DNA from 3 places in the Mesorhizobium sp. M5C.F.Ca.IN.020.29.1.1 genome. Region 2 is predicted to be linked to each of the others. Evidence: predicted binding sites of a transcription regulator. Region 2 holds the regulator's gene; each other region holds the start of a gene.

Region 1 (3,254 bases), on a different contig from region 2:
GGGCGCTGATCGAGCCCAAGGTCGCGGCGCTTGCCGCCGAAGTGGCAAAGCCGGCCGAGATCGCGCAACTGCGGCTTCATCTCGAAAAAGAGCACGAGGCCCTGCATGCCGGCCGCGACAGCGACGCCATCATGCTGTCGGCAAAATTCCATGTCGGCATCGCCGAAATCGCCGGCCATTCGATCTTAACCGGCTTCGTCAAGGACCTTCTTTCGCGCTCATCCCTGATCATCGCGCTCTACTGGCGCCGGCGCGACACCACCTGCGAAAGCCACGCCCATCACGCCCTAGTCGATGCCATCGAAAAGCACGACGTGAAAGACGCGTCCGACCTGATGCGAGGTCATCTCATCGACCTTCTGTCGGGCCTCGATCTGTCGCTTGGCGAGAAGAAGCCCGAGAGCCTGGCGGACATCTTGCGCTGACCTCCGCTGTCAAACTCTTCGCCCGAGTCCGCACCATGCTGGCCGTGATTGAGCAAGGCATAGCTTTGGTCCATGACGACTGCTTCGTCGTTCCTGCGGCAATAACGGTAGCGCTCGTAGAGTTCCGCGGCGCGGCCCTCCAGCTGCGACTGCTCCTGCTGGGCCATAGAGTCCCTCCCGCACAAGGAGCCGGTCGGGCAACGCGGCCGATCCGAGCTTAAAGCAGCAACCCTAAAGCGGCCTGTATGCCAGGCAACCCGCGACAGAAACAAAGCAGATCGCTACGAAGATCAGCTCACCCACCCTTAACGAGAGACGGATCGGCGGAACCGGTGACGCTGGCGCTGACCGCCCGGCTGGCGATCCCGGCCGCGTCGTCCTTCGCCGGGCTGATAGCCCCGCTTGGCCTGCCGGGCAGGGATGCTCGACAGGCAGTTGCACCGGCCCGTCCGCCGAGCGCGGGTCGTGGTCCGTCTTCTTTTCCGAAGACATCCCCCCGCGGAGCGTTTGTGAACTTCCCGCCTATAAAAACAAATCCAACGTTCAAAAGATGTTCGTTGACCGCGCTAAGATGTTTCGCAATTCGACACCTGCCATTGGCCATTGCGTGCTGTCCGAACGGCGCTGAATCAAGGCGATGATTGGCAGCATCGTCTGGGCAAATCGATCATCTTCAGCAATCGGTATCTTCCGGCCCTTAGCCGCAGCTTCGGCGGTGTTGGTCGGCTTGGCCGAACTTGATGCCTGTCGTTTTGCGCGAAGCGAGGGCGGCTCTTGTGCGCTCCGAGATCAGCCGGCGCTCCTTCTCTGCCAGTGCCGCGTAAAGGTGCAGCATGATGGGATCGGCATCGGCGCCGAGCTCGGCGACATGAACGGAACCCGCTGCACGGCCGGCAATGAAGGCGAGGTCTCGGGAGAGGCGATCGAGCTTTGCCACGACGACCGGGGCATTTGGCCTGGCGGGCGAGGGCGAGGGTGGCTGTCAGTTGTGGGCGCCGATCGAGCGCGTCTGCTCCCTTTCCTGTCTCGATCTCGGTGAACTCAAGGACGATTGCAATCCCCGGTTTCGGCGAAGCGGGCAACCGCAGCGCGTTGCGCCCCGATGCCGAGGCCAGACCGACCCTGCCTTTGTGTTGAGACCGATAGTAGGCGACCGCGCTCGACATGGTTCAAATTCCTAGCGTGTGCAAAATGCAAACCACCATTTGCAGTGTGCTCACAACGGTCAAAAAGCCAAGTCCGCCAAGGAACAAAAAGAGATCAAAGGCATTCCTCCTGCCACGATAGGAGATTGCCATGGAAGACCCGCGCGCCAAAACTGATGCCTCGGCCAATGTCGACAAAGATCCCGATGAATGGGTGAGCGGCGAGGATCCGATGACCCCGTCGCAAGCATCGTACCTGAAAACCCTATGTGAGCAGGCGGAGGATGAGGAAAACTTTGAAGAGAGCCTCAGCAAGGCAGAGGCTTCCAAGCGCATCGACGCATTAAGGGCAAAGCTGAAGCTCTAGCCCACCGGCACGAGCGCCTCACACAACCCAGCGCAGATCTGGCGTCACGTACACTGGCTGCTTTCTCGGCTCCCCATAAGCCACGCTGATCAGGCCGAATGCGTCGGCGCCGTGGCTCGACCAGTGATGCTCCGGTCCGAGACCAATGTTGCGCGCCTCGTCGTACTTCTCGTACCATCTCAAGGCGTCCAAACCCGGCGAACACGTCGCTTCGTTGAACCAGAAGGCCGGGAACAGCCGGCGGCCTGCCTCGAAACGCTTCAGGGCCGCGCCTTTGCCCTGGTTTGGCACCGTCGTGACGTCAAAGCCGGCGGAGCGGATGTGGTCCTCGAATCGGATCGCGGTGACGGCGTTTCATGGGAAGCATCATGCGGTAGGAAACATTCGGCGCCGCCGTAACCCTTGGTGCGAAGCCACTCCAAATGCGCTGCCAGCGGCTGACGTACCGCCTCGCAATAGTCGAGCGCCCGGATCTCGCGACCGACATAATGGACGATCCAGATTGCCGTCGCGTCTCGCACTCCGATGTCCCAAAAACCTTTGACCGAAAGCAGGGGATCGCGGGCAACCTTGCCGATCTTGCAATGAGGCTTATGGAAAGGTCCTGGCCGACGCGCCTGCATCTCCGATGTCCCGTCTCCCATTCAGCCACCGTCTCCAAGGAGGGTAGGGGCCTTTCGACCCTGAGTGGTCGAAAGATAGGAAATGAGCCCAGAAGCGGACGGGCTACGCCGTCATCACGACGCGAACAGGTGCGGCCCGATACGCGCACGAACTGTAATATTCAGCGCGCTGATGATGTCACGAGACTGACGGCAAGCTCAACGGCTTCAGCATCGGACAGGCCTTGTCCCTCGGCGAACGACAACCAGGTCGAGAACTCGAGGGTGTGGGCGAGGGTTGCGCTGAAGAATCGGAGCCGGGCTGGACTTACCTTCCAGCCGGCATGCAGTATCTCCGCTGCTCGCTGGAGAAGCGTACGCCTCCGCTCCAGCGCAGCAGCCACCACTGGCATCTCGGCGTCGCGGTAAAGGTTGGCGAGGAGTTGACGCTTGCGGCGGTAGTAACCGTAGAGCTGCTTGAGCGCCGTCCGATGGCGCTCCTGCGGGTTCTCAATGCCGATCCATCTATCTGGCCTCGGCGGGGGGTCGAGCTCGAACGAATAGGCGGTGCAGGCGGTGAAGATCGCCTCCTCGTCGGGAAAGTGGCGATACACCGTGAGGCGCTGCACCCCGGCCTTTTCGGCTATCGCGCTGATCGTGGTTCGCGAAGGCCCCACGGTATGGTGCAACTCGGATGCCGCGCGCGCGAGTGCCC
Region 2 (3,254 bases):
TGTGCCGTTCGCCGCGCGCCTTTCTTCCTCGATCGAAAAGGCGCGCGAAAACATTGCCGACCATATCAGGGACAGCATTGGTGGCGCCGAGGGGGAGATTGCCGCCGCACTGATCATCGGCGTGCGTGCCGGCATTCCCGAAGAGATAAACGAATCGATGCGGCGCACCGGCATCTACCACATCATCTCGATTTCCGGCCTGCACATGGCGCTTGTCGCCGGCACGATTATGGGATTGCTGCGCGGCGCCTTTGCGCTGTTTCCCGATTTTTCGTCACGCCGGCCGGTCAAGAAATATGCGGCTGCTGCCGCACTCCTTTCCATCGCTGCCTATCTCATTTTTTCCGGTATCGTGGTCGCGGCTGAACGCAGCTTCATCATGCTGGCGGTAATGCTTGTCGCCGTGCTGTTCGACCGAGCGGCACTTACCATGCGCAATCTGACGATTTCTGCCATCGCCGTCATCGTCGTGTCGCCGCACGAGGTGGTCGGCCCAAGCTTCCAGATGTCCTTCGCCGCGACTGCTGCTCTCGTGGGCGCCTATGCCGGCTGGTCCGACTATCGTGCCGACAGGGCCACGGCGCCGCCACAGCGACGGTCGCCGGTCGCTTTCGTCACGCGAAAACTCGCCGCTGGGACAGGTACCATCGCAATGACCTCCATCATTGCCGGCAGCGCCACCGCGCTCTTCGCCATCTGGCACTTCCAGCGCGTATCGCCGCTTAGCCTGTTCGCCAATCTGGCGGTCATGCCAATCGTCACGGTCGTCATGTTCCTGGCCGTCCTCAGCGCTCTGGCAATGCCTTTCGGCTTCGACGGACCTTTCCTCTACATGATGGGCAAGGGACTGACGGCCATGATCGCAATATCGGGATGGATTTCCGAGCGGTCGCCGGTCGATGCAGTCGGGCTGATCTCGTTGCAGTCGGTTCTGCTGGTGACGGTCGCCCTGGTCATCGCTACGATGGCGACGACATGGTTGCGGCTTGCGGCACTTCCCTTTGCGCTCGCCGGCCTGCTGACGATTTCCGACACGCGCGCCCCCGATGTGCTGATTTCGGAAGATGCGCATCTGGTGGCGCTGCCGATCGGCGGCGGCGAACTTGCCGTCAACCGGGTGCGTTCGAACGAATTCACCACCGACAACTGGAAACATGCGCTGGTTTCAGCGACCATTGTCGAGCCGGAGACATTCGAAAAAGGAGACGTGCGGTTCGACATCGCCGACCCGGCCGACCTGCCGCCTGGAGCGCCCTTCTACTGCACTGCCGGCCTGTGCCTCGCCCGGCACCCGTCCGGCGCGATCATCGCACTCGCCGACGACCGCAAAACCGCACGGCCAGCCTGTGCCTTTGCCGATTTGATCGTCATCGACGATGCCACAGCCTATTATAATCCCTGCCGCAATCCGCTGGTTCTCGTCGTCACCAAACGGCAGCTCGCTCGCGTGGGCAGTGCCGCCGTCTTCTTCGATCCGCTATCAGCGACGACGCGCGCAGAAATCCGTTTTGCCGTCAGACAGCCATATAGGCCCTGGCACGAGCAGCGGAGATTTTCGCGCGAGGCGAGGGGCTTGCCGCCATACCGCAGGGCCGAGAAACCCAAGAAGCCTGCCGCTCAGTAACGCCGGATCAGTCCGACGAGCTTGCCTTGCACCTTGACCCGGTCCGGCCCGAAGATGCGCGTCTCATAGGCCGGATTGGCGGCTTCCAGTGCAATCGAGGCGCCCTTGCGGCGGAACCGCTTCAGCGTCGCTTCCTCCTCGTCGACCAACGCAACGATGATCTCGCCAGGCTGGGCGGTGTCGGCGTTGCGGATGATGACCGTGTCGCCGTCGAAAATGCCGGCCTCAATCATCGAATCACCCTTGACCTCCAGCGCGTAGTGCGTGCCGCCGGTGATCATGTCCGGTGGTACCGAGATCGAATGCGTCTGGTGCTGGATGGCGTCGATCGGCACACCGGCAGCGATGCGGCCCATCACCGGTATGGAGATGGTGGCAACGACGTCGTCGTCATTGCCGGCCGCGGGCAGGCGCGAAGGCGCCGGTTTGATCTGTCGTCCGAGGCTGCCCTGCCCAAGGCTGCCCTGAATGACGCTTGGCGAGAATTTGCGCGCCGCATTGAGGCCGGGCGCGATCGAATCGGGCAGGCGCAGCACCTCCAGCGCGCGGGCCCGGTTGGGCAGGCGGCGAATAAAACCGCGCTCCTCCAGCGCCGTGATCAGCCGATGGATCCCCGACTTCGAGGCGAGGTCGAGCGCTTCCTTCATCTCGTCGAACGAGGGCGGAATGCCGCTTTCCTTCAGCCGCTCGTGGATGAACATCAGCAGTTCATGTTGTTTGCGTGTCAGCATCGTGACCCCCAACAGAATCAGAAAAACAAACCCAGAACAAACACTATCTGTTCCAGTTGTGTTCCGCAACCGTTTAAAGTTTAATGAATGTGTTGACGTTTTGTTCAGCGTAGCATCAGTACGCTGCACGCGGCGCCCGTCGCGGCTGGGGGAGCGAATGGCTCGCGCACGATCAGCCCGTTGGCGTCGGCCAGCATTTTGAGCATCGAGGAATCCTGGACGCCGAACGGGGTCGCCAGTGGCGTGCCGGCTTCTTCCTTCACCACCGCGCGTACATAATCCTGCCTGAGATCGTTGGCCGGCATGGCGGCGCCGAGCCGCGCCTGACGAATGTCCTGCCGGAAGGCGCGGCCGCCGAGCCGCGCAAGCAGCGGCTTCAGAAAGAGCTGCGTGCAGACCAGGCTCGCCACCGGATTGCCAGGCAGGCCGATGCAGCGGATGTCGCCCAGCCGCCCGAACATCAACGGCTTGCCGGGCCGCATGGCGATTTTCCAGAAATCGAGCGTCATGCCTTCACCGGTCAGCACGTCATGGACCAGGTCATGGTCGCCGACCGAGGCGCCGCCCAGCGTGACAATGACATCGGCGCCTGCGTCGACCGCTTGTTTCACCAGCGTGGCGATCGCCTCCTTGCGGTCGGGGGCGATGCCGAGATCGAGCGCGCTGGCGCCGACCGAGCGGGCCGCGGCGGCGACGCCATAGGCATTGGACGAGATGATCTGGTCGGGGCCAAGGTCGCTGCCCGGCGGCAGCAATTCGTCGCCGGTGGCGATGATGGCGATCAGCGGCCGTTTCACCACGCTGACCTGCGGGTGGTTGGCCGATGCCGCCAGCGACAATGCCGCCGGATCAAGCGGGCGGCCTCTCTCCAGCAGGACGTCGCCCTTCGAGAAATCGAG
Region 3 (3,254 bases), on a different contig from region 2:
TGGCAACCGTCGCGTCTTTGTGGCGACTGGGGATTCCGGCCAGGGCATTACCCATGGCGTCGTCGCCGGCCTGTTGATTTCCGACCTGATTCTGAAGGGGGAAAGCCGCTGGCGCGAACTTTACGAGCCGTCTCGCAAGACGGCAGGCGCGATCGGCGATTATCTGTCGGAGAATGCGACAGCGCTCAAGAGTTTTGCCGAGTATATCGCGCCTGGCGAAATCGATTCCGTCGACAAGCTGCGACCGGGAGAAGGTGCCATCGTCCGCGAAGGGCTCACCAAAATCGCCGCGTTTCGCGATGACGACGGCACGCTCTACAAGCGCTCGGCCGCATGCACGCATATCGGCTGCCATGTCCATTGGAATTCCCTCGAGCGCTGCTGGGACTGCCCCTGCCACGGCTCGCATTTTGCTATCGACGGCACGGCTTTGAACGGACCGGCCGTGTCGCCCCTGGCTTCGCTTGACTAGCCCTCTTCGAGACGAATATTCGCCTCGCCTGACTGGGACGCTTGCGCTCAAGTGGTCCTGCGCGGCGCCAATGGCGAACGCTCAAGAGGGCGCGAAGTGGAATTTCTGCATCGCATCGGTCCGGCCAAACCGGCTCACAACTCCTTTTCGGCCAGCTCGCGAAAGGCATCGGGAATCGACCGCGACAGTCCGAGCGCGACCGAGGCATAGCCGACCGCCTCCCAGCCGAAGCGGTCGCGGATCTTATCGACGGCGCGGTCGGCCGTCCAGCGCGCCACGCCCTTCCTTGTGCCGGGGCGGTGGCGATCGTCATCGAGGCCGAGCGGCAGTTCCAGCTGTAGGCCCGGTTGCTTTTCCAGATGCGAGACGGCGATCGCCAGCAGCGAAATGGTCTTTTCGTGCGGATGATCGACAAGCACCTTGCGCACCAGCGCCTCGGCGACCTCGGCCAGCATCGCGGTTGCCGAAATCGGCTGATCGAGCGTGATCGAGCGCGTCACCGAGCGCAGGTCGGCGAAGCGGACACGGACCGTCACCGTACGGCCGGGCCGCGATTTCGCCCGCAGCCTGGTGGCGACCCTGTCGGCCAGATGCAGCAGGGTCGGCACGAAGACTTCCTCCTCGGCCGGTCTCCTGCCGAGCGCCGACTGCGCGCCGGCCGATCGCGCCCGGCGCTGCGTCTCGAGCTTGCGCGGATCGCGGTTCCAGGCCAGCGCGTTGAGCTTTGCGCCCGCCGCCGGGCCGAGCAGGCGCTCCAGCGACCCACCGTTGGTCTTCGCCAGCTCGCCGATGGTGTTGACGCCGATGCCGGCCAGCCGCTCCCTAGTGACCGGACCGACGCCCCACATCAGCTCAACCGGCAGATCGTGCAGGAACTCGAGCTCGTGGCGCGGATCGACCACCACCAGCCCGTCGGGCTTGGCCACTTGCGAGGCGATCTTGGCCAGATGCTTGGTGCGCGCCACGCCAACCGAGATCGGCAGGCCGAGTTCGGCGCGCACGCGGCGGCGGATGGTTGTGGCAATCTCGGCCGGCGGGCCGAACAGACGGGTGCAGCCGGTGACGTCTGCGAAGGCCTCGTCGATGGAAATCCGCTCGACCACCGGCGTGAAATCGCCAAGCACTTTGATGGCCGCGTCGCCGAGCCGCTGGTAGTCCTTGAAATGACCGCCCACGAAAATCAGACCGGGGCACAGTTCCCGCGCCCGCCGCCCCGGCATGCCGCCACGTACGCCGAAGGCCTTGGCCTCGTAGGACGCGGCCAGCACGACGCCGCCGCCGACGGCGATCGGCTTGCCGCGCAGGGCCGGGTCGAGCAATTGTTCGACCGAGGCATAAAAGGCGTCCAGATCAGCGTGGAGGATGTTGGCTTCCATCCGGCCCGTTCGCCCGCGGAGGTTCGAACGCCGCATTGTCTCGAGGGTGGTTTGGTTTGGAACATAGAGAGAACATTGTACGTGGATTGTCAAGGAGCGTGGACGGCAGGTGCAAGACAATCGCTTCAGGTTTGCGCTGGCCCTCATCGCCCTGCTAGGCACGTCTCCCTGTAGGGACGGGAGAAGGACGCTCTTGTCGATGGTTTCGCTAATCACCAACGTTGCAGGAACTGGCGATGTTGCGGACAGCCCCCTTCGCCCCGTCACCATGCGGGGAGAAGGTGCCGGCAGGCGGATGAGGGGCGGCGCCGACTCGGCAATCAGCCGATCGAGCGCTACAACCCCATCTTGTAGCCGAGATGGCTGGCGATGAAACCGAGGCGCTCGTAGAAAGCGTGCGCCTCTTGTCGACTCTTGTCGGTCGTGAGCTGAACGAAGCTGCAGTTGCGCGAGCGGCACTCTTCAACCGCCCATTCGATCATGCGTTTGCCGACGCCGCCGGACCGGCGGTGCCGGGCAACGCGAACGCCTTCGATTTGCCCGCGCCAGGCGCCTTTCCTCGAAATGCCCGGAATGAAGCTGAGCTGCAGGGTTCCAACCACTTGCCCGGCTTCGACGGCCACCGCCAGCAACTGGTTGGGATCGGCATCGATTGCCCTGAAGGCATCGAGATAGGAGGGGGCGAGCGGCGTCGACGCGTCTTCCCGACCAGCGCCAAGCGCATCGTCGGCTAGCAATGCGACAATCGCCGGCAGATCGGGCGCTTGCGCGCGACGGAAATCAATTTCGCTCATCGAGGGACGACATACGGCGCGGGCTTGGCGACGGCAAGTGCGGTCCAGCCATTCGCGGCCGATGGCGTCGACGACCTCCGGCTTACGCGGCCTGCCGTGCCCAGAGGCGGTGGCCATAGCGGCGGAAGAAGCGCGCCAGGAGCCGCTGCTGCCTGGCGCGGGCGAGATCGGCGCCGCGTCTTTCCTGGCGCCAGCGCGGCATGTTGCGGAACAGCGCAATGAAGCGGGCGGCGTCCTCGAGCGCCTCCTCGGCCGACTGCGCCGGGCGGATCGCCGCCAGGAACAAGGCCTCGCCGTGCTTCAGCCGGTCGACCACCGCCTTGCGCTGGTCATGGCCCAGGCGGGCCTTGCCTATGCCGTCGAGGCGGATGGCGGCGAAGGCTGCCAGCATGGCCGGGCTGTCGCCGGTATAGCCGCAATCACGGGCGAATTGAGCGGAGAGGGCGTCCATCCTGGTTCCCTTGGCTGAGCGGCCGCGACGGGTGCCCGGTCTTGCCGCCCATGCGTACGTCCACGGCGCTAACTAATCATCGGTATATCGTACACAAGCATAACTCAAAAATATGCGCAAGTTAAACTTTTACGCAGGGTTGGGCAGATCCGACTCGACTC

What was found. Region 2 encodes LexA, which represses DNA repair genes until DNA is damaged. Its sites were predicted from a motif close to TGTTCNNNNTGTGTTCNG; they were not measured.
Region 1: the regulator LexA is predicted to act here: its motif matches at 1,671-1,688, upstream of EOA85_RS13950 (DUF3072 domain-containing protein).
Region 3: the regulator LexA is predicted to act here: its motif matches at 1,906-1,923, upstream of dinB (DNA polymerase IV).

Annotation. Positions count from the first base shown of each region.
Region 1 is NZ_RZSW01000143.1:2,484-5,737, reverse strand. It holds gene EOA85_RS13960 (GntR family transcriptional regulator) at 1-425, shown strand, start outside; gene EOA85_RS38965 (recombinase family protein) at 1,123-1,362, opposite strand; gene EOA85_RS13950 (DUF3072 domain-containing protein) at 1,722-1,937, shown strand; gene EOA85_RS38105 (hypothetical protein) at 1,956-2,228, opposite strand; gene EOA85_RS13940 (TetR/AcrR family transcriptional regulator) at 2,722-3,254, opposite strand, start outside.
Region 2 is NZ_RZSW01000414.1:2,245-5,498, forward strand. It holds gene EOA85_RS25765 (ComEC/Rec2 family competence protein) at 1-1,624, shown strand, start outside; gene lexA (transcriptional repressor LexA) at 1,618-2,355, opposite strand; partial or broken gene glp (gephyrin-like molybdotransferase Glp) at 2,460-3,254, opposite strand, start outside.
Region 3 is NZ_RZSW01000134.1:427-3,680, reverse strand. It holds gene EOA85_RS13425 (FAD-dependent oxidoreductase) at 1-472, shown strand, start outside; gene dinB (DNA polymerase IV) at 607-1,848, opposite strand; gene EOA85_RS13415 (GNAT family N-acetyltransferase) at 2,184-2,642, opposite strand; gene EOA85_RS13410 (hypothetical protein) at 2,725-3,093, opposite strand.